3 regions of the Kocuria sp. PD6 genome follow, and region 3 is predicted to be linked to each of the others. Evidence: riboswitches for the same ligand, from Rfam matches in the RefSeq annotation. Region 3 holds a riboswitch; each other region holds the start of a gene.
What was found. A riboswitch is a leader RNA that binds a small molecule or an ion and turns the genes downstream of it on or off. The one in region 3 is predicted to bind S-adenosylmethionine.

Region 1: linked by a shared signal. The riboswitch ahead of Q9R22_RS11425 (methylenetetrahydrofolate reductase) and the one ahead of Q9R22_RS05855 (LLM class flavin-dependent oxidoreductase) in region 3 are both predicted to bind S-adenosylmethionine.
Region 2: linked by a shared signal. The riboswitch ahead of Q9R22_RS00525 (bifunctional o-acetylhomoserine/o-acetylserine sulfhydrylase) and the one ahead of Q9R22_RS05855 (LLM class flavin-dependent oxidoreductase) in region 3 are both predicted to bind S-adenosylmethionine.

The regions. Positions count from the first base shown of each region.
Region 1 covers NZ_JAUZUS010000012.1:68,553-78,438, reverse strand. The annotation lists gene metE (5-methyltetrahydropteroyltriglutamate--homocysteine S-methyltransferase) at 1-2,053, opposite strand, end outside; gene Q9R22_RS11425 (methylenetetrahydrofolate reductase) at 2,251-3,240, opposite strand; SAM riboswitch class IV at 3,285-3,401, opposite strand; gene Q9R22_RS11420 (thermonuclease family protein) at 4,262-5,110, opposite strand; gene Q9R22_RS11415 (fructosamine kinase family protein) at 5,475-6,344, shown strand; gene Q9R22_RS11410 (MarR family winged helix-turn-helix transcriptional regulator) at 6,517-7,023, shown strand; gene Q9R22_RS11405 (polyprenyl synthetase family protein) at 7,020-8,306, shown strand; gene Q9R22_RS11400 (phytoene/squalene synthase family protein) at 8,318-9,217, shown strand; gene crtI (phytoene desaturase family protein) at 9,214-9,886, shown strand, end outside.
Region 2 covers NZ_JAUZUS010000001.1:100,322-110,207, reverse strand. The annotation lists gene Q9R22_RS00550 (S9 family peptidase) at 1-1,185, opposite strand, end outside; gene Q9R22_RS00545 (CPBP family intramembrane glutamic endopeptidase) at 1,254-2,018, shown strand; gene Q9R22_RS00540 (VOC family protein) at 2,070-2,708, opposite strand; gene Q9R22_RS00535 (hypothetical protein) at 2,989-3,294, shown strand; gene Q9R22_RS00530 (hypothetical protein) at 3,370-3,711, shown strand; SAM riboswitch class IV at 3,676-3,796, shown strand; gene Q9R22_RS00525 (bifunctional o-acetylhomoserine/o-acetylserine sulfhydrylase) at 3,873-5,261, shown strand; gene Q9R22_RS00520 (homoserine O-acetyltransferase) at 5,264-6,421, shown strand; gene Q9R22_RS00515 (SGNH/GDSL hydrolase family protein) at 6,478-7,326, opposite strand; gene Q9R22_RS00510 (alpha/beta hydrolase) at 7,402-8,055, shown strand; gene Q9R22_RS00505 (RNA-binding S4 domain-containing protein) at 8,060-8,296, opposite strand; gene Q9R22_RS00500 (DMT family transporter) at 8,334-9,353, shown strand; gene Q9R22_RS00495 (CoA-acylating methylmalonate-semialdehyde dehydrogenase) at 9,476-9,886, shown strand, end outside.
Region 3 covers NZ_JAUZUS010000005.1:38,483-48,368, forward strand. The annotation lists gene Q9R22_RS05835 (AMP-binding protein) at 1-403, opposite strand, end outside; gene Q9R22_RS05840 (ABC transporter permease) at 516-1,481, opposite strand; gene Q9R22_RS05845 (aliphatic sulfonate ABC transporter substrate-binding protein) at 1,478-2,527, opposite strand; gene Q9R22_RS05850 (ABC transporter ATP-binding protein) at 2,532-3,335, opposite strand; SAM riboswitch class I at 3,343-3,434, opposite strand; SAM riboswitch class IV at 3,563-3,677, shown strand; gene Q9R22_RS05855 (LLM class flavin-dependent oxidoreductase) at 3,755-5,182, shown strand; gene Q9R22_RS05860 (trans-aconitate 2-methyltransferase) at 5,282-5,920, shown strand; gene Q9R22_RS05865 (SdpI family protein) at 5,990-6,382, shown strand; gene Q9R22_RS05870 (SMR family transporter) at 6,524-6,769, opposite strand; gene Q9R22_RS05875 (alcohol dehydrogenase) at 7,055-8,119, shown strand; gene cls (cardiolipin synthase) at 8,301-9,791, opposite strand; gene Q9R22_RS05885 (GNAT family N-acetyltransferase) at 9,805-9,886, opposite strand, start outside.

The DNA of each region.
Region 1 (9,886 bases), on a different contig from region 3:
GGGCGTCGATCGCGTCCAGGACGGTCTCGAACTCCGAATAGCACAGGTGGGTGTGGATCTGGGTGTCCGTGGCCGCCCCGCCCGTGGCCAGGCGGAACGCCCCCACGGACCATTCGAGGTACGCCGGGCGCTCGGCCGCCCGCAGGGGCAGCAGCTCGCGCAGCGCGGGCTCGTCCACCTGGATCACGGGCGTTCCCGCGCGCTCGAGATCCGCGATCTCGTCCCGCAGGGCGAGTGCGACCTGGTCGGCGACCTCGGCGGCCGGAGCGTCGTCGCGCACGAAGGACCACGCGAGGATCGTGACCGGCCCGGTCAACATGCCCTTGACGGGGCGCTCGGTCAGGGACGCGGCGTACGAGGTCCAGTCCACCGTGATGGGCGCGGGGCGCGAGACGTCCCCGAACAGGATCGACGGGCGCGTGCAGCGCGATCCGTAGGACTGCACCCAGCCGTGCTGCGTGGTCACGAAACCGTCCAGGCCCTCCGCGAAGTACTGCACCATGTCGTTGCGCTCGGGTTCGCCGTGCACCAGGACGTCGAGCCCCAGTTCCTCCTGGACGCGCACCGTGTGGGCGATCTCCGCGCGGATCGCGTCCGTGTACTCGGCCTCCGTGATCCGCCCCGCGCGGTGGTCCGCCCGGGTCTTGCGGATCTGCGGCGTCTGCGGGAAGGATCCGATGGTCGTGGTGGGCAGCACGGGCAAGCGCAGACGGTCGCGCTGGGCAGCGCGGCGCTGTTCGGCGTCCGCGCGCTGGCGGTCCGCGTCCTGCACCGCGGCGGTGCGCTCGCGGATCTCGGCCTTGTGAGTTGCCGGGTGCTCGGCGCGGGCCGCGCGGATCGTGGCGTCCTCGTCCAGGGTGTCCCGGATGGCATCCCAGCCGTGCTCGACGCCGCGCGCGAGCCCGACCACCTCGGTCACCTTCTGGTCAGCGAACGCGACCCAGCTGGTGACGTCCGGATCCAGCGCGGTCTCGCGGGCGACGTCGTGCGGGACGTGCAGCAGCGGCGTCGCGGTGCCCACGGCCACCGGCCCGCGGGCCGCGGCGCGCAGCCGGTCCAGGGTCTCGACGGCGCGCGCGAGGTCGGTGCGCCACACGGTGCGCCCGCCCACGACGCCGCCCACGACGGGGCGTTCGCCCCATGCCTCGAGTGCCTCCTTGCCGGGGACGTCCCCGCGGTCGAGGTCGATGGCCAGGGCATCGACGTTCGTGTGGGCCAGGGCGAGCTGGGCGTCCTCGCCGGCATCGCCGTAGCCCACCGTCACGAGGATCGCGGGGCGCTGTTGCTCGTTCGAGAGTTGGGTGTAGGCGCTCTCGAGGGCGGCCACGAGTTCGGTGCGTTCCACACTCCACCCGTCCGCGGCGAGGGCCGGCTCGTCGAGTTGCACCCATTCGACGCCGGCCTCGGCCAGGGCTCGCAGGATCGCGGCGTATTCGGCCACGACGTCGTCGAGGCGCTGCAGGGGGTGACTCGCGACGGCATCGGTGGTCTCGGAGCGTGAGAGCAAGAGCAGGCTCACGGGGCCCACGAGGACCGGGCGGGTGGTGATCCCGGTGGTCCCGAGGGTGGTCCGGTAGCGGGACACGAGGCTCTCGGGGTTCGCACGCAACGGGGTGTCCGGGCCGATCTCGGGTACGTAGTAGTGGTAGTTGGTGTCGAACCACTTGGTCATCTCGAGCGGCTCCAACCGATCGGTGCCGCGGGACAACGCCGTGATCAGCTCGATCCCGCGGGGCGTGTCCGGGGCGGCGGGCTCGTAGCCGTCCGCGATGAACCGCGCGGGAACCGCGCCCAGCGCCAGGGACGTGTCCAGGACGTGGTCCACCGCGAACCCCTCGGACGGCACAGCGTGATCCGCAGTGAGGCCGAGTTCGGACAATCGCGTGGCGGTGCGCTCACGCAACCGGGCGAGGGTGTCCAGCACCGTGGTGGCGGGGTGCTGTTGCGGGTCCTTCCAATAGGACTCGAGTGCGCGCTTGAGCTCGCGGTCGGGGCCGATGCGGGGGTAGCCCAGGATCGTGGCGGCGGGGAACGGGACGGGCTGGGTGCTCATGGGAACTCCTCGGAGCTGGTGTGGGGTATGGCGGTTAGGGGGTGTGATGAGCCGCGGCAACGGGTGTGCTCCGGCGCGGCGGGGTAAGGGGAACGTCAGCGTGGGTGGTGCCGCTACGAACGGTTTTCGGCCTGCCCGGATGCGGCGGTCGAAGCCAACACGATCGGTTCACGGGTCGGTCGGGGCTGGTGCGGCGGTCAGGCCGCGGGGCTGCGGCCTCGGTATTCGCGTGCGGCATCCCGGACCCGCAGATGCTCCAGGATGGTCAGCGCCGCCTCGGGGCGGTTGAACGTGTACAGGTGGAAACCGGCGCAGCCCAGATCCATGAGGTCGTCGATCAGGGACAGGGTGGCCGCGACCCCTCGGTGGCGCAGTTCCTCAGGAGTGTCGGCGCGCAGGAACCGGGTGAGGCGTTCCGGGACCCGGACCCCGGTGATCTCGGTCATGCGCTGCAACCGTTGCGGGTTGCTCAGCGGCATGAGCCCGGCGACCACGGGGATGTGGATGCCCTCCGAGCGCGCGCGTTCCAGGAACGTGGCGTAGTCCTCGGGTTCGTAGAGCACCTGCGTGATCGCGTAGTCCGCGCCGGCCTCCTGCTTGTCCCACAGGGACGCGAGATCCGCCTCGAAGTCGCGGCCTCGCGCGGGGGACGGGTAGCACGCCACCGACACGGACAGCGGTCGCTGACCCGGGCGGAACCCGGTGCCGAAGCGACGTCGTTCGACGTCCCGGATCAGCTCCACCAGTTGGGAGGCCCGGCCCAGGCCACCCGCGGGGGTCCGCCATTCCCCGGTACCCAGGGGCGGGTCGCCGCGCAGCGCGAGGAGGTCGCGAACGCCGTCGTCCAGCAACTGGTCCACGGCGCGCTCGAGACCCGCGCGGTCCGTGCCACCGCACGTGAAGTGCGCCATGACCGGGGTCTTGGTCGTGCGGCGCAGGTGGCGCAGCGCCTCGCGGGAGACGCCGTGATGGCCGGCGTGACCGTGGGTGACGGAGAAGAAATCCGGCCCGGCCTGGGCCATGGCGTCGATGTTGCGCCACACAGTGTCCGGGTCTCCGGTGGGCCGCGGCGGGAACACTTCGAACGAGACGAGCGTGGAGCGGCGCGGGCGCCGGACCAGCCAGGACGTCCCCGTGGGCGGGCCAGTCACGGGCGCGGGTTCTGACGCTGCGAGGGGTGCGGGCATATAAAAAATCCTCCGGCCTTAGGACGCCGGAGGACGAGCTCCGAGCGCCGTACTTGCCGACCACGCGGTTGCGCGGCGGCCGGATCCTCATCTGGGGCACCCCACTACAGCTGGAGGGTTGCCGCCCGGCTAGCCAGAGCTTCGCACCGGGACTCATGATCCTTTGTTACGAGTAAGCGTAGCACAGCCCCGTGACGAGGCCCACGAACGATGACGGAACCGCCGGCCTCCCGCCGCGCTCGTCTTCCCAAGCGGGCGGAATGGACCGCACGGGGGCACCTGGGCCCTGCCGTGGTCATCCTGCCCCACGACGTGCAGGACATGAAGATGCCCGAGTTGGGAGCCGAGAACTGGGTCTTGCGCTCGATAGCCGTCGCGCCGTCGACCGCGGAAGCCTCGGAGCAGGACAGTGTGACGCCGTCGCCCTCCGTCACCGCCACGCCCACCGCGAGCGAGGCGGCGGTGACGGCCGGGGCACTCACCCAGACGTTCACGACCCCGGGCGGGACCACGAGTTTCCGATACCCGACGAACTGGACCGTGGCTCCGTCCGCGACCTCCACCCCCGAGTACCGTACGAGGGACGTCCGGGTTGCCCGCCACGAGAAGGTCCTGATGCTGTCGCTGCGGCCCGACGCCGGCATCGCGAGCCCCGCGATCCCCACGCACGAGACCACGCTGGGGACTTTCCCCGGGGCGCGCGACGCACATGGCACTCCGTTGCGGATCGCCGCCGGCCCGTTGTCGGGGCAGGCCCCGGGTGTGAACATGGCGGTCATCTACGGCATCACGCCCGCCGCGGACGACGCCGTCCCCCTTGCGCAGCGCGACCGCCAACCCCGGTCGTCACGACCCCCGGGACCTGCCGGGAGCGACGTCGTCCACGCAGGAACCCTGAGTTCGGGCCGCCGTGCATCCGGCGGCTCGCCGGTGCACCCGCGTGACGAAAGCGCGGCGAAAAGCAGGGACGCCCACCCGGTCAACCGACCGGGTGGGCGCGCCTTGGCGTGTCATCAGCGACTCAGCACGGGTGCCAGACCTTGCCTCCCGGTTCGTAGCACCGGGGGCCGGTGTAACCGGGATAGCCGCCATCACTCTCGGAAGCCGGGGGCACGTGGGGTGCCGCCGGCAGCTGCGGGGCAGCAGGTACCCGGGGCGCGGCCGGTAGCTGAGGTGCCGCGGGCTGCGCGGGGGCGGGGTTGTAGTTGTAGCTCGGTTGCGGAGCGGGATTGGGTTGGGGTGCCGGATCGCCCACGGCGACCTCGTCCTCCACGACCGCGGGAGGCGCCTCGAGCGTCGGCGTGGGAGTGGGCGTGGAGGACGGGGTGGGACTCGGCGTCGCGCTCGGGCTCGCGGTGCTCGAAGTTGTGGTGCCGGGGGATGCGGATTCCCCCGGCGGCGCGCAGTCCTGCTTCGGGTCGAAGAAACCGACCTGCATGGCCTGGGCCACGTTGTACGCGCTGTCCATCTCTCGCCGGTACGTGCTGTTGGCGCCCACGGTCATGGGCGTTGCCAGGCCCGCCTTGACGAGTGCCTGGTTGACGTTCAACCCGTCGTCGTCGCGGGTCACTCGGGCGAGGGTGCGCCCGTAGCGGTCCGTGCGTTCCACGTCGTAGTCCAGGTGGATCGTGGTTCCCTTGGGCAGGAGGTCCTCAAGCTTGGCCGTGGCCTCGTCCGCGAGGCACTCGCCGGGCTGACCGTCCTGCGCGACCTCCGGGGTATTGATGTTCAGCAGCCGCACCCGCGTGGACTTCCCCGCGATCGTGGCGTCCAGGGTGTCCCCGTCCACCACGCGTTCCACCGTGGCCACCGAGTCGTCCGGGGTGGGCGCGGACTCTGCGGCGCCGCCGCACGCGGTCAGGGCGAACAAGCTCGCCAGGACGACGGTGCTCGCACGGGCCCTCGGACCGGCGGCCCACCGGCGGCGGGCAGGATGGTGAATGGTCTCGGCAGGCATCGCGGTCCCGGGTCTCGGAGGAAGCACCCGGCATCATGTCGGTGCATTTGCAACGACGTTATTGTGCCAGAGGGTGTTCACCCTGCAGGGATCGGCGATCCGTGTCGCGGCACGTGATGCCTAGTGGAGTAAAAGCACCTGGGGGTGTCTCAAGACTGCTTTAGCTCAGTAAAAGCAGAGGGGGGTGAGGCGGAGCTAGGTGTCGGGCGGGGGGTGCGCTCGGGGTAGCGGGTGGGCGCGGGGTGGTGCGCTGTGCGGCATGGTGTAGACAAGACGCATGGCCACCATCGATGAGCTTCCCGGTGAGATCGTCGCGGACCTGCGTGTGAGCGATGCCCGTCCCCTGAGCGGCGGGGACACCGCCCACGCCTACTGGCTCGAGACCCCGGACGGGCCCCTGTTCGCCAAGACCATGCCGGGTGCCCCGGCGGGCGTGTTGGCGTTGGAGGCGGCGGGACTCGAGGCGCTGCGCGCCGTCGCCCCCGCCGAGGTGCGGGTGCCCAGGGTGCATCACGTGGGCGATGAGGCCCTGGTGCTTGAGTGGATCGACGAGGGTCCCGGACGGCAGGACCGTGCCACGGAACGCAGCATGGGGGCCGGTCTCGCGGCCATCCACCGCGCGCGAGCCCCGCACGTCGGGTGGCTCTCGGCGGAGCTGCCGGAAAGCATCGGCTCGTTCCCGGTGGATCTCACGCCCACGGACGACTGGGCCGACTTCCTGTTGCACCGCCGCATCGAGCCGTTACTGCGCGCGGCGATCGACGCGGGACACCTGGACCCCGCGGCGTCGGACCTGCTGGCGCGCGTGGCGCCGCGAGCGGACGAACTCGCGGGCCCTCCCGAGCCCCCGAGCCTGCTGCACGGTGACCTGTGGGCAGGCAACCGCGTGGTCGATCGCAACGGGACGAACTGGCTCATCGATCCGTCCTCGTTCTACGGACACCGCGAGTACGACCTGGCCATGATGCAGCTCTTCGGCGGTTTCGGGCGGGAATGCTTCGCGGCGTACGACGACGTCTACCCCCTCGCGGACGGCTGGCACGAGCGGGTGCCGTGGTACCAGTTGCCGCCGCTGCTGGTGCATGCGATCAGGTTCGACGGTGGTTACGGCGGGGCGGTCCTGCGGGCCCTGCGCAGTCTGATGTGACACTACGGGGCGCGTCCATCACCCGCTGAGGACAGGGCGTTCTCGGCCGATGACCGCGACAAGGCAGGTGCGGACAACGTTTTCCACCCGCGTGACATGGGTGGACACGTCCCCCGCACGTGCAGCATGATGTTTACTAGATTGTCTAGTTATCCACAACGCGAGGAACGCGATGGAGAGCAGTGCAACGTGGTACGGGCCGGTGAGCCCGCAGTCGCGTGCGCTGCGCCGGGTGGTCGTGCTCAACGCGGAGATCGCGTACGAGATCCGCCGCATCTTGGGGCTCAAGGGAACCGATTACGCGGCCATGGCCATGCTCATGGTCCATTCCATGGGGCCCACGGAACTGGCTCATGCGCTGCACATCACCACGGCCTCCGCCACCGCGGTGGTGGACCGTCTGGTGCGCGCGGGTCACGTGGTCCGGGAGCCCGTGGAGGGGGATCGACGCCGGATGACCGTGCGCGCGGTGACCTCGTCCAGGGAGCGGACCCGGGAGCACGTGGTGCCGGTGATCGGGATGGTCGAGGACGAGCTCGACGCCCTGGACGAGCCCGGGCGTGAGGCCGTTCTCCGGTTCCTGAGAGGTACCGAGTCCCGTCTGGAGGAGTACTTGGAAGACTTGCGCGGGCGCGCGGACCAGGCGTCCCGGGACGATCCCGGGGTGGGTGGGTCATGACCGAGCGCGTACGCACCGCCCGGTCCCGTGACTCGCACCGAGCGGCTCCCGGGATCCCGTCCGTTACCGATCCTGCGGCCTCCCCGAGTATCGCCCCCGCCGACGACGCCGCATGGTGCCGTTTCCGCACCGCCGTGGGGGAGGAGCTGGACGCGTTCTTCGCGGCCCCCGCGAACAGTGTTCCCACGAGCCCGGGTTTCGGAGTGCTGTGGGAGCGGGTGCGCGAGCACATGGTGGGCGGCAAGCTCATCCGACCGCGACTGACCTGGATCGCGTGGTCCTCCTTCGCCGGGGGCGCTCCGGATGGATCGAGCGCGCCTGACCCGCTCGTTGCGCCGGACGCCGGGGATGCCGCGGAGACGCCGGGGGCGCGCGATGCGGCCGGGGATGGGAACCACACGGCGGGCGACCGGGAGACAGAGGCGCCGGACCCCGAGTGCGTGCGCCTGGCGGCGTCGTTCGAGATGCTGCACGCGGCCCTGCTGGTCCACGACGACGTGGTGGACCGCGACTGGCTGCGCCGGGGCGTGCCCACGGTGGGAGAGCTGTTCCGCCGTGACGCGGCCCGCGCCGGCGCACCCGAACACGAAGCGGAACACGCGGGGGCCTCGGCGGCGATCCTCGCGGGGGACCTGTTGTTGGCAGGGGCACTGCGGCTCGCGACCACGTGCGCATCGGACCTCGCGCGGTGTCGCGCCGTGGCGGACGTGGTGTTCGACGCCGTGACCGCCTCCGCGGCCGGGGAGCTGGATGACGTGCTGTTGTCCCTGCATCGATTCGGCGCCGAGCACCCCGGGGTGCAGGACATCCTGGACATGGAGCGGCTCAAGACCGCCACGTATTCGTTCGAGGCCCCGCTGCGGGCCGGCGCACTGCTCGCGGGTGCTCCCGCGGACGTCGCGGAGCGGCTGGCCCAGGCCGGTGCCATGCTGGGCGTGGGGTACCAGGTGGTGGACGACGTCCTGGGGACGTTCGGTGACCCGGGACTGACCGGCAAATCGGTGGACGCGGATCTACGTTCGGGCAAGGCCACCGTGCTCACCGCCCACGGGATGGGGGTACCCACGGTCCGCCGGGTCCTCAGGGACCTCGCGGCGGAACGCACCACGGTGCATCACGCGCGGGAAGCGCTCACGGCCTCCGGCGCCAAGGACGTGGCCGTGGAACTGGCCACGGATCTCGTGGACCGCGCCCGGACCACCCTGGACGAACTGCCCCTGCCCGCGGCGCAGCGCGATCAGCTCGTCGCGCTGTGCCACCACGTCCTGAACAGACACTCGTAGTGAGGACCCCCATGCCGCATTCGGACGCGCCGCCCCTCGCGTCGCTTCGCCTGTACACCGCCACGGCCCTCGCGGCCTCCGGGTCGGTCATCGGCCGGTACTCCACCTCCTTCTCGCTGGCGTGCCGCACCCTGCCGCCCGCCGTGCGCCGGGACATCGCGGGGATCTACGCGCTCGTGCGCGTCGCGGACGAGGTCGTGGACGGCACCGCGGGCGCCGCGGGTCTCGAAGCCGCCCGCGTGCGCACCGCCCTGGACGGGTACGAGGCGGCCGTGAACTCGGCCCTGGCCACGGGATTCGCCACGGACCTGGTGATCCACGGCTTCGCGGACGTCGCCCGCCGTCACGGTTTCGGGCGGGAGCTGACCGAACCGTTCTTCGCGTCCATGCGCGCCGACCTGGACGTGGCCGAGCACGACGGCGCGTCGCTCGAGTCGTACATCTACGGTTCCGCGGAGGTCGTGGGACTCATGTGCCTCGAGGTGTTCATGGACATGCCCGGCACACGGGCGGACACCCCTGAGCAGCGGGACATGCTGCGGGCCACGGCCCGGCGGCTGGGAGCGGCCTTCCAGAAGGTGAATTTCCTGCGTGACCTCGGGGCGGACCACGACCAGCTCGGTCGCACGTACTTCCCGGGCGCGGACCCCGCCCACCTGGACGAGACCCAGAAGGCGCAGCTGCTCGCGGACCTCAATGCGGATCTCGACGCCGCGATGCCCGGGATCCTGGCCCTGGACCGGCGCGCTCGCCGGGCGGTCCTGATTGCGCACGGACTGTTCGCGGAACTGTCCCGGCGGATCGAACGCGTCCCCGCGCGGGAACTGACCAGACAACGCATCAGCGTGCCCACCGCGGTGAAACTGCGGATCGCGGCGCGCTGCCTCTCGGATTCGGTGGTGACACGATGACACGGACGGTGGTGATCGGCGGCGGTTTCGCGGGCCTGGCCACGGCGGGACTGCTCGCCCAGGACGGGCACCGCGTGACCCTTCTGGAACAACAGGACATCCTGGGTGGGCGCTCCGGGCGGTGGTCCGCGGAGGGCTTCTCGTTCGACACCGGCCCCAGTTGGTACCTCATGCCGGAGGTCATCGACCGGTGGTTCCGGCTCATGGGCTCCAGCGCCGCAGCAGAACTGGACCTGCGCACCCTGAGCCCGGGCTACCGCACGTTCTTCGAGGAGCACCTGGACGAGCCACCGACGGACGTGGTCAGCGGGCACGCGGAGGAACTGTTCGAGCAACTGGACCCGGGATCCTCCCGCGCGCTGCGCATGTACCTGGACTCCGGCGCGGAGGTCTACGAGCTCGCCAAGAAGTACTTTCTCTACACGGATTTCGCGCACCCCCGTGAGCTCATGACCCCGCAGGTGCTCAAGAACCTCCCGCGGCTCAGCACACTGCTGACCCGGTCCATGAAGGGCTACATCGACCAGCGGTTCACCGATCCGCGGGAACGCCAGATCCTGGGGTACCCCGCGGTGTTCCTGGGCGCCTCGCCCTCGAGCGCTCCGGCCATGTACCACCTCATGAGTCACCTCGATCTCACGGACGGAGTGCAGTACCCCGTGGGTGGGT
Region 2 (9,886 bases), on a different contig from region 3:
CTCGTCCACCGCGCGGCGCGGGATCAGGCGGACCCGGGGCGTGGTGTCCGCGCGCAGGGCCACGACCAGGTGGGTGGCGGTGGGAACACAGGACTCGATCCGCACGTCCTCCGACGCCGGGATGACGTCCGTGAGCTCGAGGTCCGCGAGGGCACGGCCCGCGTGCCCGAGCGGCATGAGGCTCACCCGGCCGTTGGGGGCGTGCGCGTCGTGGGTCAGGAGCACGTAGTCCTGGCCGGCCACCGTGAGGGGTTCCACCTCGTAGAGCACCCGGTCCTCGCGTGAGATCATGACGCGCCAGGGCAGGGAAGCCGGCCCAGCGGCGTCGTCGGACGCATCGGCGACCGGCTCATCCGTGGGGGAGCCGGTCAGCTCGGTCAACGGCAGGATCCGGTACTCGCTGTACTCGGAGCAGGACGAGGACAGCATGAGCCACCGCTTGTCCGCGGAGAGCTCGGCCCCGAGCCACAGACCGGGGTCGTCCTCCTGGAACAGCAGCTCGTCGGAGGAGGCATCCCGGCCGATGACGTGCCGGTACACGCGCCACGGCCGCCAGGACTCGTCCACGACGATGTAGATCAGCTGGGAGGCGTCCGGTGTGAGGAACGCGCCGTACGAGGTCTGCCCGATCCGGTCCGCGAGCAGTTGTCCCGTGGCGAGATCCTTGACCTGGATCGTGAACCGTTCGTCACCTGCGGTGTCCTCGGACCAGGCCAACCTGGAGCCGTCCTCCGACACGCTGAAGGCGCCCAGCGCGTAGAAGTCGTGCTCCTGGGATGCGGCGTTAGCGTCCAGGAGGGTCTGTTCGCCGTCCAGTGCGGTGCCCGGTTCCACGGTGGGCGGTGTCCACTGCGCGGGGTCGGTGACCGGGACGCGGCAGAAGATCTGGTGGGCGCCGCCCTCGACCGTGCGCGTGAAGTACCACCAGTCCCCGCGACGCGACGGCACGGACAGGTCCGTCTCGAGCGTGCGGTCCTTGATCTCCCCGTAGATCCGCTCGCGCAGGGGCGCCAGATCCTCGGTCGTGGCCTCCGCGTAGGCGTTCTCGGCGGCCAGGTGCGAGCGCACCTCGGGGGAGTCCTTGTCCCGGAGCCACTCGTAGGGATCGGCGAAGGTGTGCCTGTGGAACGTGCGTTCCACCGGGCGGCTCGGGGCCACGGGATAGCACGGCTGCTCGGAAGTCATGCCCACAGTCTAGGGGCGGGTGGGGACGCGCAGACGTGGTCCCGCTCGCGAACGGCCACAATGGTCCCGTGCAGACTCCCACCCCTTCGCAGTGCGCTATGTCGCGCACCGACACGTGGCTTCAGATCGTCCTGGTGCTCGGCGTGTCCCTCGGGGCGTCCGCGGTTTACGCCGTGCTGGATCTGGCCGAGGTGCTCATGCGGTCCTCGCTGGCCGACACCACGACGACGCTCAACCGGCCCCTGAGCAGCGTCCCCCTGATCGACGCGTTGCGTCAGCTCACGGGCATCGGCTTCGCGCTCGTCCCCGTGCTGCTGGCCCTGTACCTCATGGCCGGGGTGGCGCGGGGGATCCCCGGCGTGCTGTGCAGGATCGGGGTGGATGGGCGCAGACCCGCGTGGGACACGCTGTGGGGAATGGGCCTGTTCGCGGTGATGGGCGGCGGCACCCTGGTGCTCTATCAGGTGGGCCGGTCCCTGGGGATCACCGCGCAGATCACCACATCCACCATGGAGCAGACCTGGTGGGCGGTTTCTTTGCTCGTGCTCTCCGCGCTGCGCCACTCGATCGTGGAAGAGATGATCGTGGTGGCGTTCCTGTGCGAGCGCTTGCGATCCCTCGGATGGTCGTGGTGGCTCGTGGCGGTGGCCTCCGCGGTGGTGCGGGCCAGCTATCACCTGTACCAGGGGTTCGGACCCACGCTCGGGAACCTGGTCATGGGACTCGTGTTCGTGTGGCTCTACCGCCGCGGCGGTCGACTCATGCCGCTGCTGATCGCCCACGCCCTCCTGGACACCGTGGGCTTCCTGGCCCCGCAACTGCTCGCGGGCTGATGCCGGAGACCGGGCGGAGCGGCGTCGTCGGCCGCACCGAAGGGAACCAGATCAAATGGTGACGGTGCCGTCCGGGGTGTCGAACGAGACGGCCATGACCCCGGGGGTGCCGTTGGGGGCGCACCAGGTGACGTCCAGCGAGCCCAGGACGTCCTCCACGGGACCGCCGAGCCACTCCGTGACGCGGTCGGGGGAGCCGGCGATCTCCATCCCGCTCAACCGGACGTCCGTGATCCGCGCCTGGGACGGGTGCATCTCGTCCTCGGAATCGAAGTGCACCATGAACGGCAACTGCGGGTCGGAGATCAAACCCTTCACGCCGATCTGATGCCATTCGAGCTGCCGACCGTCGGGGAACAACCGGCCACCGGGCACGGAGGGGCGGCCCAGCTTGGCCTCGAAGGGCGCGAGGTCGGGGACCTCTACGACCCAGCCGAGCCAGCCGCCGCCGGCGTCGGAACGGGCACGGACGGCCTGACCGAACGGCGCCTTCTCCGCGGCGGGGTGCTCGAGCACCGTGACGACCTCCACGTACTGGTGGTCGGTGAGCGGCAGGATCATGTTCCGGGTGCCGAAACGGGGGTGCACACCGCCCTTGACCGGTTCGATCCCCAACCGGTTCGCGATGCGTTCGGTGGTGGCCTCGAGGCCGTCGGGCTGAGCCGCGAAGGAAACGTGATCCAAGTTCATGACGCCATGGTGACACCGGCCACACGGGCCACCAAATCGAGCGCGAGCCCGGCGAGTGTGTGACCTGCGCCGCCCGCTCCGGTGGGCAGGGCTGGCTCTCCGCACCTCCCGAGACCTGGCATCGGGACGGCTGATTCGGGCGGGGACTGTGTGGGTCCAGGTCAACGAGACGCGCGTCTCAGAGGCTGGAGTTCGCAGCATCAGCCGGGGAGTCTCCGACCGAACCCTCGCTATATGACCTGAGACCGATATCGATCCCGATCACTACGAGGTGGTTCCCGTGTCCGCAAATGCCGTCGGTTTCACACTCCTGATCCTCCGAGTCGCCCTGTTCCTGGGGAAGTTCGTGCGCGTCAAGGTGGGTTGGGTCCAGAGCCTGTTCCGCAGCGACGAGTACTACCCCGCCGGCACCATGACCAGCCGCCCGTCCTCCGTGGAACCGTTCTCCCGGCACATGTCCATCGCGGCCGTGGTTGGCGGCGTTCACCATCCTGGCGGTGGTCGGCATCGCGTTCAACGTGGCCATTTTCCTGTGGTTGGCACCCCGCATCATCGGTCGCTATTGGTTCGGGCGCGGTATCGGTGACTTCCACCCGTCCATGGGTGTGACCGCCACCGGGCTGATCCTCATGCGCGTGGTGGACCCGGAGGCCAAGACCCGGTGTTCGAGGCGTTCGGTGACAAGCAGCTGGTGTTCGAACCGTTCTTCGGGGGCGGGTTGGTCACGGCGCTGGCCATCCCCGTCATCTACCTGACCGGCGTGAGGCCGTTGTTCTTCGTGATGCTCGCGGTGTTCGTGATCGCGGTGCTCACGGGTCTGTTCTACTTCCATCCACGTGAGACGAAGGACCGGGAACTGCACACCCGGGAGATGGAACAGCAGGAACGAGCGGCCACTGACCCCGAGCCCGCTCGCAGCGTCCCCGGCTTGACTCCCGCCCCGCCGGGTTCGGACAATGAGGTAATAGGTCACGAGAGTCAGCGCGAAGCCCCAGCTAGCTGACCGGCAACCCTCCCATCCGCGGTGGGGTGCCCTGGGTGAGGACCTGGCCGTGGCGTCGACCGACGTCATGCGGCAAGCGCGGGTCATTGGTGCCCGGTCACAGCACGGGCACCGTGCGGATCGCCACCGGACCCCTGATCCTTCCGAGAAGGAGTACGGCCATGAGCACCGCTCCCACCCCCGACAATCCCCAGGGCTGGTCGTTCGAAACCCGACAGATCCACGCGGGCCAGAACCCCGACCCTGTGACCGGGTCGCGCGCCCTGCCGATCCACCAGACCACGTCCTTCGTGTTCCCGGACGCCCGCACGGCGGCGGCCCGGTTCGCGCTCGAGGAGATGGGGCCCATCTACTCGCGCCTGACCAACCCCACCACGGAGGTCGTGGAGAACCGGGTCGCGTCCCTCGAGGGCGGCGTGGGGGCCCTGATGGTCTCCTCCGGGCAGGCCGCGGCCACGCTCGCGATCCTCAACCTGGGCGGCGCCGGGACCCACGTGGTGGCCAGCCCGTCCCTGTACGGCGGGTCGTACAACCTGCTCAAGCACACGCTGCCGCGCATGGGCGTGGAGACCACGTTCGTCTCGGACCCGGACAATCCCGCGCAGTGGCGGGACGCGGTGCGCGAGAACACCGTGGCGTTCTTCGGTGAATCCATCCCGAACCCCCGCAACGACGTGTTCGACATCGAGACGATCGCCGGGATCGCCCACGAGGCGGGTGTCCCGCTCATCGTGGACAACACGATCGCCACGCCCTACCTGGTGCGGCCCATCGAGTGGGGCGCGGACATCGTGCTGCACTCGGCCACCAAGTTCCTGGGCGGCCACGGCACGGCGATCGGCGGGTTCATCGTGGACACCGGAGCGTTCGACTACTCGCGGGACCCCGAGCGCTTCCCCGGTTTCAACCAACCGGACGAGACGTACAACGGACTCGTCTACGCCCGCGATCTCGGTGCGGACGGTGCCTTCGGCGTCAACCTCTCATACGTCCTCAAGGCGCGCGTGCAGTTGCTGCGCGATCTGGGGACCTCGATCTCTCCGTTCAACGCGTTCTTGATCGAGCAGGGCATCGAGACGCTGTCGTTGCGCATGGAACGTCACGTGGCCAACGCGCAGAAGGTCGCCGAGTGGCTCGAGGCCCGCCCCGAGGTGCGCTCGGTGTCCTACGCAGGTCTCGAGTCCTCGCGCTGGCACGACCGCGCCCTGAAGTACGCGCCCAACGGCGCCGGGTCGGTGCTCGGCTTCGTGCTCGACGGCGGCCGGGACGCCGGTGTCGCGTTCGTGGACGCCCTGAGCCTGCACTCCAACGTGGCGAACATCGGTGACGTGCGCTCGCTCGTGATCCACCCCGCCTCCACGACGCACGCCCAGCTCAAGGACGAGGAGCAGCTCGCCGCGGGCGTCGAGCCGGGCTTCGTGCGACTGTCCGTGGGACTCGAGGGCATCGACGACATCCTCGCGGACCTCGAGGCCGGATTCGCCGCGGTGGCCGCGGGCGGCGGTGCTGTCGGCGACGCGGCGTCGTCGCCGGAGGACACGGGGAACTGACCATGACGGTCGTGGGCAACGGGCCGCGCACGCGCTGCGACGGCGTCGTACGGAGGGCCGAGCTCGGTGAGCTCGTGCTCGAGTCCGGGTTCCGGCTGCCGCACGTGCACCTCGCGTACGAGACGTGGGGCGAGCTCGCGGCGGACGGTTCCAACGCGGTGCTGATCGAGCACGCGCTCACGGGTGACACGCACGCGGCGCGCGGTGGCGCGGGACACGTGGACGCCGCGAGCGCTCCCGAGGGCGCGGCCGCCGTTGCGGACGGTTGGTGGGACGGGCTCGTGGGCCCGGGCGCCGCGATCGACACGGACCGCTATTTCGTGGTGTGCGCCAACATCCTGGGCGGGTGCTACGGCAGCACGGGGCCCTCGAGTCCCGCACCGGACGGCACCCCGTGGGGCTCGCGCTTCCCGCGCGTGACGGTGCGGGACTCGGTGGCCGCGGAGGCGCTGCTCGCGCGGGCGCTCGGGATCTCCCGGTGGCGGCTCGTGATCGGCGGGTCCATGGGCGGGGCGCGGGCCCTCGAGTGGGCCGTGACCCACCCGTACCGGGTGGCCGCGTGCGCCGTGATCGCGGCTAACGCCCGGGTGGGTGCCGAGCAGCTCGCGTGGGGCCAGGCCCAGGCGCTCGCGATCCGCCAGGACCCGAACTTCCGGGGCGGGGACTACTACGCGGGCGAGTACCCGGAGGCCGGTCTGGGGCTCGCGCGGCGGATCGCGCACATCACGTACCGCAGTGCGCACGAGCTCGAGACGCGCTTCGGGCGCGAACCCCAGCCCCGCGAGGACCCGCATGCGACCCACGTTGCGGACCGCGGTCGGTACCAGGTGGAGAGCTACCTGGACCACCAGGCGTCCAAACTTGCGGGCCGCTTCGACGCGAACTCGTACCTGAGTGTCAACGAGACCTTGATGTCGCACGACGTCGCTCGTGGCCGCGGCGAGCTACGGGACGTCCTAGCCCGCACGCGGTGCGAGTGGCTCGTGGCCGCGGTGGACTCCGACCGGTTGTTCTTCCCCGCGGAATCCGCCGAACTCGTGGCCGCGCTGCCGGGGGAGCAGGAGCTGCACACGATCACGTCCCCGAGCGGGCACGACGGGTTCCTCATCGAGACCCCGCAGGTGGGCATGTTGTTGCGGGAGACCGTGCTGCGAGACTGAGCAGGGAGCCCTGATGGGCCGGCCTGGCCGGGGAGACCCAGTGGGCCCGGGCCGGCTCAGCCCTCCCGGTCCTCGCCGGGAATGCCCTCGCCCGCACCGGGGATCGTGGTGCGCCCGAACGAAGGGCGCTTGGCGGTGATGTTGTCCCCGGAGCTGCGACGCCGGATCCGGCGGCCGACCCACGGGACCAGGTACTTCCCGGCCCACACGAGGTCCTCGCGACGCGCCTCGCGCCACGTGCGCACGGGACGGTCCCCGAGCTCGCCGGGAACCAGGTCGTGCTCGACCCCCAGGGAGTCCAGGACCTCGCACGCGATGAGCTGGTGGCCCAGGGGCGAGAAGTGCAACCGGTCCGGTGCCCACATGGCAGGTTCCCCCAGTTGCTGCAGTCCCCAGAGGTCCACCATCACGGCGTCGTGCCGGGCGGCCACCACGCGCAGGTTCTCGTTGAAGATCGCCACGCGCCCGCGGATGCTGCGCAGCACGGGGGTGTTGCCGATGTCCGGGCCGTCGAACATCGTGACCGTGGCACCCGTGGCGGCGAGTTTCTCGATCACGGCGTCGAGCCGCACCGCGATGTCGTCCGGATCCGCACCGGGTCGCAGCATGTCGTTGCCGCCCGCGCTGATGGTCACGAGGTCTGGGCGCAGTTCGATGGCCGGTTCCAGCTGTTCGTCCACGATGCCCTGGAAGAGCCGACCGCGGATCGCGAGGTTGGCGTACGCGAAGTCGTCGGTGTGGCGCGCGAGCTCCTCGGCCACGCGATCGGCCCAACCGCGCACACCGCCGGGGACGGCGTCGTCGGGATCGCCGACGCCCTCCGTGAAAGAATCGCCGATCGAGACCATGCGGTGCCAAGGGTGCTTCGGGTCGGAGGGGGCTCGGGAGTGAGTGCTCTTATCCATACCCGGTTTCTAACACACCCGCCTGAACGACTCAGGCCCGCGGGCAGTGCCGGGTGGGCATGTCAGGATGGAACCATGCAGCAAGCTCCCCATGTGATCTGGAACAACGAACCGCAGGACCGCGCCGGAACACCCTTGGTGGTCATGTTCCACGGCTACGGTTCGTACGAGGAAGACCTCATGGCCCTGAGCTTCGCGCTACCGCAGGGCTACACGTACGCGTCCGTGCGCGCACCGCAGCGTGCGGGCATGGGGTTCCAGTGGTTCCCGCTGGCCGCAGATCTCGCGTTCACCACGGACGCCGTGGTCGCCGCAGCCGAGGCCGTGATCGAGTGGTTGCGCGAAGAGTCCCAGCAGCACACGCACGTCTTCCTACTGGGGTTCTCCCAGGGCATGGCCATGGCCACGACCGTGGCGCGTCACGTCCCCGAGCTCGTGGACGCCGTCGTGGGGATGTCCGGGTTCGTGATCCCCGTGGCGCCCGACGACGCCCAAGCTGATTTCTTCCGGGACGACCGGCTGCGCGCCGAGCCGCTGCGCATGTTCTGGGGCCGGGACCCGGAGGACCCCGTGATCACCTCGGTGCTCGTAGACGGCACCGCCGAGTGGGCCAACGATCACACCGAGCTGACCAAGATCCAGTACCGGGGCATCGGTCACGGGGTCTGCCCGGAGGAACTCGCGCACATTAAGGAGTATCTCCAGGCCGCCGTGGACGCGACCTCGTAGGGCGTCAGCCCGTCACGATGCGCACGGGCGGCAGCTCCGCCCCGACCACCGCGATCACGTCTCCGGCGTGCAGTTGCGCGCCGCGGCGCAGTTCCACCGCGCCGTTGACCGTGACCTGCCCCTCGGACACCAAGTGCTTGGCGTGTTGGCCGTCCTCCGCGAGGTTCGCGAGCTTGAGCGCTTGGCCCAATCGGATCATCTCGTCACGGATCGGGAGTTCTTCGTAGTCGTCGTGATGCATGGGTCCATCCTCGCAGGCTCGGGAGTAGTCTACATCGGTGACTTCTCCCACCCCCGTCCGCCGTCCCGCCCCCACTCCACACGCGCACGCCCGGAGCCCACTCGTCCTGCTCACGGGGGTCGTGCTGAGTATCCTGGCGGGCTCGTGCCTGGCCGTCCAGTCGCGGTTCAACGGCGCGCTGGGCCACGCCATGGGGGACCCGTACCTCGCCGCGCTCGTGAGCTTCGGGATCGGGTGCGCAGTGTTGCTCGTGGGCTCCGTCCTACTGCCTGCGGGCCGGCGCGGCGCGGCGCGGTTGCCGGGCGTGCTGCGTACGCGGCGGATCCGCTGGTGGTACTTCCTGGCCGGGGTCTTCGGCGCGTACCTCGTGATCGCGCAGACGCTCACGACGGCGCTGCTGGGCGTGTCCATGTTCATCCTGGGTCTCGTGGTGGGTCAGTCCCTGGGCGGGATGCTCGTGGACCGGTGGGGGATCGGCCCCGGCGGGATGCAACCGCTGAGCCGCTACAGGGTGCTCGGCACCGTCCTGATCCTGGCCGCCGTGGCCGTGGCCATGGCGCCGCGGTTCTCGGCGGGTTCCCTGCACATGTCCACCCCGGCGTTCGTGGGCGCGGTGGCGTTGCCGGTTCTGGCGGGTGTGCTCAACACGGTGCAGACGGCGTGGAACGCTCACATTGCCGCGGCCACCGGGACGCCCCTCACATCCACGCTCACGAACTTCGCGGCCGGGACCGTGGCACTCGTGGTCGTGGCCGGTGTGGCCCGCTGGCTCACGCACCCCGGCCCCGTGCAGTGGCCCCACGAGTGGTGGCTCTATACGGGCGGGATCCTGGGCATCGTGTTCGTGGCCGCCGGGGCGGTGCTGGCCCGGCACGTGGGTGTGCTGCAGACCAGCCTGGGGCTCGTGACGGGCATGCTGCTGGGGGCCCTCGTGCTCGACGTCGCCGTGCCCACCGCGGCCACCGTGGTCACCCCCGTCACGGTCGCGGGTACGCTGGCCACCCTCGTAGGCCTCGTGGTCGTCACACTCCCGTGGGGTTCACGCCGCCGTTCCTGAGGCGCGATTCTGCATGGTGTGGTCGGGAATCCGTCGCCCCACGATTGATTGCACGTGTAATGGTTTGTCGTTAGATTTTTCGTGAGACGCACGTCACAGTGGAGCGCCGCGAGGAGACGACCGTGACCCAGATCCCACATTTCATCGCAGGCACACGCGTCCCGGGGGAGTCCGGGCGATTCGGGGACGTCTACAACCCCGTGCAGGGCGCGGTCGCGGCGCAGGTGCCCCTGGCCACCGCGGACGAGGTCGAGCGCGCCGTCACCTCGGCCCAGGAGGCGTTCCCCGTATGGTCCGCGCTCAACCCCCAACGCCGGGGGCGGCTGTTGCTCAAATGGGTGGACCGGATTAACGAGAACGCGGACGAGTTGGCCGAGCTGCTGTCCAACGAACACGGCAAGACGCTGGAGGACGCGCGCGGGGACATTCAGCGCGGCGTCGAGGTCGTGGAATTCGCCGCCGGGGCACCCCACCTGCTCAAGGGGGAGTTCTCCGCGAACGCCGGCACGGGGATCGACGTCCACTCGGTCCGC
Region 3 (9,886 bases):
CGCCCTTCTCCACGCCCAGTTCGAGCAGGGCGTTGGCGGCCCTGGACACCTCACGCTGCAGGTCCGCGTAGGTATAGACCAGGCGGTCCCCGGGTTCACCCTCGAAGTACAGGGCCACGTGCTGACCACGCCCGGCTGCCACATGGCGGTCCACGCAGTTGTACGAGACGTTGAGTTTCCCGCCTTCGAACCACGCGATCTCGGGCACGGTGTAAGTGGGGTTGCCGTCGTGGTCCTCACCCGTGCGCTGCGGCTTCTCGAACCGGTGAGCCGTGTGCCACGGCTGCGCCCAGTCCAGCCGCCCGGCCTGCTCGACCCAGAACTGCACCCGGGCGTCGTCGGAGATCAACGCCGGGTTCGGTGTGGGGTGAGCGGGGTCTGAGTACGAGTGCGTACCGGTCACGAGTCCTCCTGTGATGTCGATCCGAACGGTCGGTGTCTGTAACGGCCGGGCCCCCGGTCGAACGACCGGGCCGCGGTGGAACGGCGGGCGCCGGCGGGAACCGGGCGGGTTGTCACCTGGTTCCGGCCACGCTCCAGCGCTGCTGCGTCCACCGCTCGAAGATGCCGAGCAGGGCGTCCGTGAGCTTGCCCAGCACGGCCAGCAACACGATCGCGAGCAGCAACCGGTCCGTGCGGCCGTTGTTCTGCGAATCGGTGAGCAGGAATCCCAGGCCCATGGAGGAGCCCAATAGTTCCGCGGCCACCAGGAACAACCACGCCTGGGCCAGGGCCAGGCGCAGCCCGGAGATCACGGAGGGCAGCACCGCGGGCAACTGCACGGTGGTGAAGAGCTTGACCCCGCGCAGCCCGAAGGACCGTGCGGCTTCGATCAGGTGCTGGTCCACGTGGCGCAGCGCGGCGGACACCGTGGTGTACACCGGGAAGAAGGCGCCGATCGCCACCAGGGTCACCTTGGAGTTCTCCCCGATCCCGATCCACAGCAACAGCAACGGCACCCATGCCAGGGACGGCACGGCGCGCAGCGCGCCGATCGTGGGCGAGCCGATGGCCCGCGCCCACGGGGAGAGCCCCAGCAACGCGCCGAGCAACAGCCCGAGCCCACTGCCGATCAGGAAGCCCACGATCACGCGCTGCGTGGAGATCCCCACGTGCAACCACAGGTCACCGCTGCGCAGCAGCTCCCATCCCGCGGCGAGCACCGCGGACGGGCGCGGCAACTGCACGGGGGAGAAGGTCCCGTTCGTGGAGAGGGTGTGCCACGCGAGCACCAGCAGCACGGGCAGGACGATCCCGATCAGCCCCAGGGCCCAAGGATTGCGCAGCGCGCTGGGACGCGTGCGGGAATCCGCCGCGGCAGGGGTGTCTGATGGGGGTGCGACGTCGCCGGGTGCCACCGCGCCCGCCTCGTGGCGTCCGTTGTCGTCGGACAGTGTGGCCACCGCAGTGACGCCAGCTGCTTCGGAGGACGCGCCGTCCGAGGACCGCGGTGCGGCGGAGGAGGTGTCGTGAGTGCTCATGAGGACTGCTTCCCTTCGATCACCTGGGCCACGGCGGCCGCATCGGCGTGTTGTGCGTAGTGCTGCTCCACGATGTTCGCGAGCGCCTCGTCCACGTCCTGCTGCGAGGAGACGTCCCCGGATTCCACCAGGATGGGCCCGACCCGCTCGAGCACCGCGAGCTGTTCGGGGCCCGGAACGGGGTCGATGTCCAGGTGGGTGCGCTGCCAGACCCGCCGGGCGGTGTCGCGATCGATGCTCGCGCCTTCCGCGAGGATCGCGATCCCCTCCTCCGGGTGCTGCAGCGCCCACTGCCGCGCGTAGGCGTACGTGTTCACCACGTCCTGCGCACCCGTGGGATTCAGCTGCAGGAACACCTCCCTCGCGTTGAGGAACCCGTACGTGTTGAACTCCAACTGCCGGTGGAACAGCACGTCCCCCGCCTTCTCCGCGGCGGCCATCACGGGGTCCAGTCCGGACCATGCGGCCACCTGACCGGTGTCCAGCGCGGTGCGCCCGTCCGCGTGCTGCAGGTTCACCACGGTGACGTCCTGTGCGCTCATGCCCGCCGCGCCGAGGGACTGCAGGAGGAAGAAGTACGGATCCGTGCCCTTCGTCGCGGCCACGGACGTGCCCGCGAGGTCCGCCACGGTGCGCACGGGGGAGTCCGGGGTGCGCACGAGCGCGGACCACTCGGGCTGTGAGAACAGGTCGATCGTCCTGATCGGCGAGCGGTTGGCACGCGCGAGCAGTGCGGCGGAACCTGCCGTGGAGCCCACGTCCACGACCCCGGCGCGTAGCGACTCGTTGGCCTTGTTGGAACCGGCCGAGTACACCCACGTCACGGTCTGGCCGTGGGCGCCGGCGACCTTCTCGAGCCAGCCCTTGGCCTTGATGATCAGGGACAGCGGGTTGTAGGTCGCGTAGTCCAGGTAGATCTCGTGCGCGGAACCGCCGGCCACACCGCGGCCCGGACCTTCGCCCTCCATGACGCATCCGCTCAGGGGCAGCGCCAGCGCGGACAGGCCGAGTGCCTGCAGTGCGCGGCGTCGGGACAACTGCGCCATGCGCTCAGCGCTCCACGCCGAGTAGGGCCAACAGGTGGGCGCGCAGTGCGGTGATCTCACTGTCCTCGCGGGAGCGCGGGCGGGCCAGCTCGGGGGAGATGATCTCGGCGATGGTCGCGGGGCCCGTGGCCGTTTCCCGCGCGAGCACCACCACGTGATCGGAGAGCACCAGGGCTTCCTCGACGTCGTGGGTGACCATGAGCACGGTCGTGGGATCGGCGCGGTGCACGTCCAGCAGCAGATCCTGCATCCTGATCCGGGTCAGGGCGTCCAGGGCCCCGAAGGGCTCGTCCAACAGCAGGACCCGCGGGTTCCGTGCCAGGGCCCGGGCGAGGGATGCGCGCTGTGCCATGCCCCCGGATATCTCCGAGGGACGGTGATTCGCGTGGTGGGACAGGCCGACGAGCTCCAACAGCTGCGCCACCCGCCGCTTCCCCTCCTGGGCGGGAGTCCCGTGGGGCAGACCCAGTGCCACGTTGCGCGCCACGCTGCGCCACGGCAGCAACCGCGGTTCCTGGAAGCCGACGGCGCAGCGCGGGTCGATCTCGCGCACCACCGAGTCGTCGATCCGGACTTCGCCCTCGCTCGCCGTGCCGAGCCCGGCCACGGCGCGTAGCAGGGTGGACTTGCCGCACCCCGAGGGGCCCAGGACGGAGACGATCTCGCCCGGACGCACCGTGAAGGTCACGTCCCTCAGGACCTCGTGGACATGCGCTCCGTGGTGTGCGGGGAAGGACTTGCCGACCCGGTCGAAGGTGACCGCCGCGGCGTCGACGGCAGATTCCGGGCGCGTGAGGATATGGCTCAATTCATCAACTCCATCGTTCCTGGCATTAGCACCTTGCCCGCGTGGGGCTGGTTGCTGCGACGTCAACGAGCCAGGTCTCTCAGCCGCTCCGGATGGGAACCCCACCATTGAACGGGCCGGGAGCCCGCGGGTGCAAATCGTGTGACGCGCCGGGGCGCCGTCGTGACGTGCCGTAACCCCAGGTGTTTCCGAGGACCGGGGATCCCCGTTAGGATCGATGCCACAACGATCACGAGTGCCGACGTTTAGCCCTGGCTTGTCGGACGGCAACCCTCTCCCGTAGCGGGGTGCCCCAGGTGAGGATCGGGCCGCATGACACACCGCATGCGGCAAGTACGGCGCCACACAAGCGCGCTGGACCCGCAAGGTAGGCCGCCGTAGGTGGTGCACGGGGCGCGGGTCGTGTTCCTGCTGAGGGGCTGACCGAGATGAGCAAACGGATTTCCGTCAACGCGTTCGACATGACCTGCGTGGATCACCAGAGCTTCGGGTTGTGGCGCCACCCGCGGTCCCGGGCCACCGAGTACAACACCATCGAGTACTGGACGGAGCTGGCCAAGCTGCTGGAGCGGGGCAAGTTCGACGCCCTGTTCCTTGCGGACGTGGTGGGCATCTACGACATCTACAAGAACTCCGCGGCTCCGGCCGTGCGTGACGGGGCCCAGGTCCCGGTCAACGACCCGTTCATGCAGGTCTCGGCCATGGCCGCCGTGACCGAGCACCTGGGTTTCGGCGTGACGAGCGCGGTGACCTACGAGCAGCCCTACACCCTGGCCCGCAAGTACGCCACGCTGGACCACCTCACCAAGGGCCGTGTGGGCTTCAACGTGGTGACCTCCTACCTGCCCTCCGCCGCCGAGAACCAGGGTCTGCCGCGCCAGATTGAGCACGATATGCGCTACGAGATCGCGGAGGAGTTCCTGGACGTGTGCTACAAGCTCTGGGAGGGCTCGTGGGAGGACGACGCCGTGGTGCAGGACCGTGAGACGGGCGTCTACGCGGATCCCACCAAGGTCCACCCCATCCGGCACAGCGGGGAGCACTTCACCGTTCCCGGGGCGGGGCTCACGGCACCGTCCCCGCAGCGCACGCCGCTGATCTTCCAGGCCGGCGCCTCCTCGCGCGGGCAGGCGTTCGCGGGTAAGCACGCGGAAGCCGTGTTCATCGGCGGGTTGCGCCCGGACCTCACGCGTTTCGTGACTGACAAGATCCGCGACCGGGCTCGGGCCGAGGGCCGCAGCCGTGACGACGTCAAGATCTACGCGATGCTCTCCGTGGTCGTCGCGGACACGGACGAGCAGGCCCAGGAGAAGTACCGCGATTACCTGCAATACGTGGACCTGGAGGCCTCCCAGGCGATCATCGGTGGGTGGTCCGGCGTGGACCTGTCCCAGTTCGACGAGGACGAGGCCCTGAACTACATCAAGACCGACTCCATCCAGTCCTTCTTGACCCCGTTCACGCTGCAATCCAAGGACAAGCAGTGGACGCGCGAGGAGATCGCCAAGCACTGCGCCCTGGGCGGGATGGGTGCCGTGCTCGTGGGTTCCGCGCAGACCGTCGCGGATCAGCTCGAGACCTGGGTGGACGAGGGCGGCCTGGACGGCATCAACCTGGCCTACCACGTGAGCCCCGGTTCCTTCGAGGACTTCGTCGAGTACGTGGTCCCCGAGTTGCAAAAGCGCGGGCGCTACCGTACCGAGTACGAGGGCACCACCCTGCGCGAGTCCCTCTACGGCGAGGGCCAGCCGCGGGTCAAGGACACCCACCCCGCCGCGAAGTACCGCGGCGCGTTCGTGGGCGAGCCCTCCGTCGCGGACACGCCGTCCCGCGAGCTGGTGGGCTGACACCTCCCTCCAACGACGACGCCGCTCGCGCCCGGTCCCGCAGGTCCGGCAGGGCGGCGTCGTCGGCTTCCTCGCCCGTTGCCAGGGCGGGACCCCCGTGTGAGAGTGGAACGCGTGCAACCCGGTTACGACCACTTGGCGAACGACTACGAGAAGGCTTTTCCCGCTCCCTTCCGCACGGCGCTCGAACGGCGCGCGGTGGAGGCCTTCGCGGATCACGTCATCGCGGCAGGGGCGCCCGGCCCCGCGATGGATGTGGGGTGCGGCACGGGCCACGTCACGGCCGCACTGTCCGAGCGGGGTCTGCACGTGGTGGGGGTGGACCCGTCCGAATCCATGCTGGGTATCGCGCGCACATCGTACCCGGAGGTCGCCTTCGAAGCCGGCGATGCGAATCCCACGTCGTGGGGTGGTGCAGCGGGGCCTGACCGCCGAGTGGCCGCCGTTCTTGCGCGGTTCAGTCTGATCCACGTGCCACCCGCGCGGCTCCCCGGCATCCTGGACTCCTGGGCGGACGTGATGGCACCCGGAGGGGTGGTCATGGTGGCGTTCCAAGCACTCGACGGAGAGCGTGCCGTGGTCTCGTTCGATCACGCCGTGGCTCCGGCGTGGCGCTGGCATCCGGACGTGATGGCCGATCATATGAAGCATGCCGGGTTCACGGAGGCCTGGCGTACCGTCAGTCGCCCGGACGCAGAACATCGCTTCCCCGAGTGCCACCTGTTGGCGGCACGGTGACCTGATCGAGCACGAGATGGATGGGTTGTTTCATAGGGTGGGGGAAATGCCCGTGACCCGGAGGGAACCGTGGACGAGGACCTGCTCGGAGTGATCATGCTGTCGTTCAGCACGGTCCTGGTGTGCGTCGTGACCGTGGTGATCGTCAGGGCAGCGGCCGTCGGCTCGCTCGATCGCAACGGGGCCGTGGGCCTCCGGACCCGGCACACGCGCGCGACCGACGCCGCGTGGTCCGCGGGTCACGCCGCGGCCCTTCCGAGGGTGCGGTGGTCCGTTCCCGTGGCCGTGTGTGCCGTGGTGGCGGCGATCGTGTTGCTCGTTCTGGGGCGGCCCGAATGGGGCATCGTCGCCGGGCTGGTGGGTGTACTGCTGCAGGTCGCGGTGCTGGTGTCCGCCGTGGGGCCGGCCAACCGTGCCGCTCGGCGGGCCGCGCAAAAGTCGGCTCCGGAACCCCGCGCCTGAGACCGGAACCCCGCGCCTGAGACCGGGGCGCATCAGCGGCGTCGTCGACGGCGCGGCGGGCGTAGGGGGGGCACGACGGGGCGCTCGCGGGAGGCCTTCGCCGGAATGGAGAGCGGCCGGTGCGGGCGGCCAGGTTGCGGGTCAGTGACTCGCTTCGAGCTCCACGAGCAGGACACCGGCGGCGGCCCAGATCCCGTAGGTGACCCCCAGGGGCATCCCGCGGCGCAGTACCAGCGTGAGACACATGAAGGCCCCGGTGTACCCCAGCACCACCACGGCGTACAGGGCGGGTTGTCCCAGGGCCGCCTTGATGCTGAGCGTCGCGGTGACCTCCGGGAGGACGGCCCCGGCCAGGAAGAACCAGGCCATGACGTTGCCCTGCCTCATGACACCCGGTCCCGGCGGTTGCGAACACCGGCGACGGCGCGGTCGGGCGCTGTGGCGCTACTCGGGCAGGAGATCAACGCCGGTGAGCCTATAGCGGCGGCACCCGGAGCCACGCCGTGTGACCGAAGTCGGGCGGCGGCTGCCGTTGACCGCGCGGGGCGCGCGAGCGTCGTCGTCCCTCGAACCGACGGGAGCGAGCCCGTGGACGATTGACCCCGGCGGCCTAGAGTGGTGACACAGCTTACATGGTAAGGCGACTTCCACACACGCTACGAGGGAGTAAACATGAAGGTTTTCGCGCACACGGAGCCGGGTGGAGCAGCCCAGGAACTCGAGGTGGAACGGCCCGAACTGGAAGGCTCCGCGGTCATGATCCGCGTGACCAACTCGGGGGTCTGCCACTCGGACGTGCACTGCCAGGACGGGTACTTCGACCTCGGCAGCGCCGGGCGCTACGAACTGACCGCGGCGGGCGCGCAGTACCCCGTGGTGCTCGGGCACGAGATCGTGGGTGAAGTCGTGGCCGCGGGACCGGACGCCACGGTGACGCCCGGGGACACCAAGTACATCGTGTTCCCGTGGATCGGTTGCGGCGAGTGCCAGGCCTGTTCGGAGGACCGCGAGAACTACTGCAGCGGGAAGAAGCGCAACCTCTCGGTGCAGCGCCGCGGCGGCTACGCAGAGGAGGTCCACGTGCCGGACGAGCGCTACCTGGTGCCGCTGGGCGACATCGACCCGTCCTTCGGCGCCACGCTCGCCTGCTCCGGCCTGACCTCCTACTCAGCGGTCAAGAAGATCATGCCGCTGCCCGCGGATAAGCCCGTGGCCGTGATCGGCGCGGGCGGTGTAGGGCTGATGACCATTGCGGTGCTCAAGGCCCTGGGTCACGAGAACATCGTGGCCGTGGACATGAGCGAGGCCGCGCTGAAGAACGCCCAGGCGGTGGGCGCGTCCGCCACGGTGGCCGTGGGCGGCGAGGACCTCGTGGGCGACATCGTCCGGGCCGGCGGGGAGAAGATTGCCGCGGCCATCGACCTCGTCAACAACGGGGACACCTCCAACGCCGCGCTCTTCGCCATGGCCAACGGCGGGACCCTGGTCAGCGTGGGCCTGTTCGGGGGCCAGTACCAGTTCCCCACCGCGCTCACCGCGTTCAACCTGCTGAACATCCGCGGCAATTTCGTGGGCAGTCTTCCCGAACTCAAGGAGCTCGTGGCGCTCGCCCAGGACACGGATCTGCCCAAGCCGCCCATCACGGAGCTCCCGCTCACCGCACAGGAGGTCAACTCCGCGCTGGACGGCCTGCGCAACCGCACGTTCAACGGCCGCGCGGTGCTCGTAGCGGGCTGATCCGCACCGGGCCCCGTGCCCACCGTGCACGACGACGCCGTCGCCACCCCGATCTCTGCGGGCGGCGACGGCGTTCGCGCACCCGGGCGAGGAACGAACACTCGCGCCCGCCCCGGGTGGGCGGCACCGAGGGGACGGACGACGCCGCGCCCGGCCCCGCGGCGTCGTCGTCCGGGGCGCGTCAGAGCAGGCCGGAAGTAAGGCGGCAGACGTTCTCCACGAACTTGCGCCCCAGCGAGCGTTTCTCCCAGGCGTCCAGGTCCAAGAGGGTGGAGTTGGCGCGGAACTGCCCCACGACGTCCTCCATCCGGGTGCGGAACGACTCGTCCACGATCAGGACGGAGACCTCAAGGTCCAGCGCGAAGGAACGCTCGTCCATGTTGGAGGAACCGATCACGGAGACGATGTCGTCCACGAGCACGAACTTGGCGTGCAGCACGGTGGGGGAGCTGTAGCGGTAGATCTCCACCCCGGCGCGCGCGAGTTCGGAGTAGTACGAGTTCTGGGCGTGCTGCGCGAGGAACTGGTCCGAGGTCTCACCCACGAACAACTGCACCCGTACGCCCGCCTGGGCCTCCGTGGTGATGGCGTGGAGCAGGGACTCGTCCGGGACGAAGTACGGGCTGGAGATCACCACGCGGTGATTGGCGTTGTAGATCAGGTGGTTGAACAGGCGCAGGTTGTTCTCGGTCTCGAACCCGGGCCCGGACGGCACCACCTGGGCGTACATGGGCTCGGCCGTGTGCTCGAGCGCGGCGGGGGTCTCGTCCAGCAGGAGGTCGTCGGTTTCCGAGTACCAGTCCGAGACGAACACCGCGTTCAACTCGGTGACTACGGATCCCGTGCCCCGGACCATGAGGTCCTTCCACTCGAGGCCCTTCCGCAGGTTCTTCTTCTTGTTGTAGGAGCGGTGGATGATGTTCTGTGAGCCCGTGTAGGCCACCTGGCCGTCCACCACCAGGATCTTGCGGTGGTTGCGCAGGTCCGGGCGCTGCCACTCACCGCGCCACGGGCGGATGGGAAGCATGCGCCGCCACGGCACCCCGGAACGGTTGAACTGGCGGACCAGTTCCGCGTACCCCGGGTAACCCAGGGACCCCACGTGGTCGATCAGGATCCGCACGCGCACACCTCGTTCGTGGGCGCGGATCAGGGCATTGAGCAGCTCTCGGGAGACCTGGTCCACGGCCACGATGTAGAACTCGAAGTGCACGTAGTCCGTGGCGCGGTCCACGTCCCGGGCCATCCGGGCCATGGAATCGTGATTATCGGTGAGGATCTCGAAGTCGTTACCGCCCACCATGGGCAGGGCACCCAGGTTCTGGTTCAGCTCCGCGGTGGTGCGCACCCATTCCGGGTACTCGGCGAGCTCGGGCCCCAGCGGGAGGCGCTCGGGGGTGTTCTCCTGGATCACGTGGTTCATCCGGGCCTGCTTGGCCATGCGTTTACGCGGTAACCGGGTGGAACCGATCACCACGAACAACAGGAGCCCCGCGTACGGCATCAGGAAGATGGCGAGCAACCACGCGAGCGCCACGGACGGACGGCGCTGATGGGGGATCCAGCCCAGGGCCAGGATCTTCAGGAGCAGGTCCAGGACCGCCAGGATGATGAGGATCCACTCCGGCAGGGTGTCCGCGGGGAGCAGGTCGAAGGGTATCCAGGGGTACATCCGTGACCGTTCGTCAGGGGCGCCGCAGGTAGTAGGTGTCCTCCGAGCCCTCGGAGGGTCGTTTCACGAACCCGCAGCGCACGAGCACCCGGCGT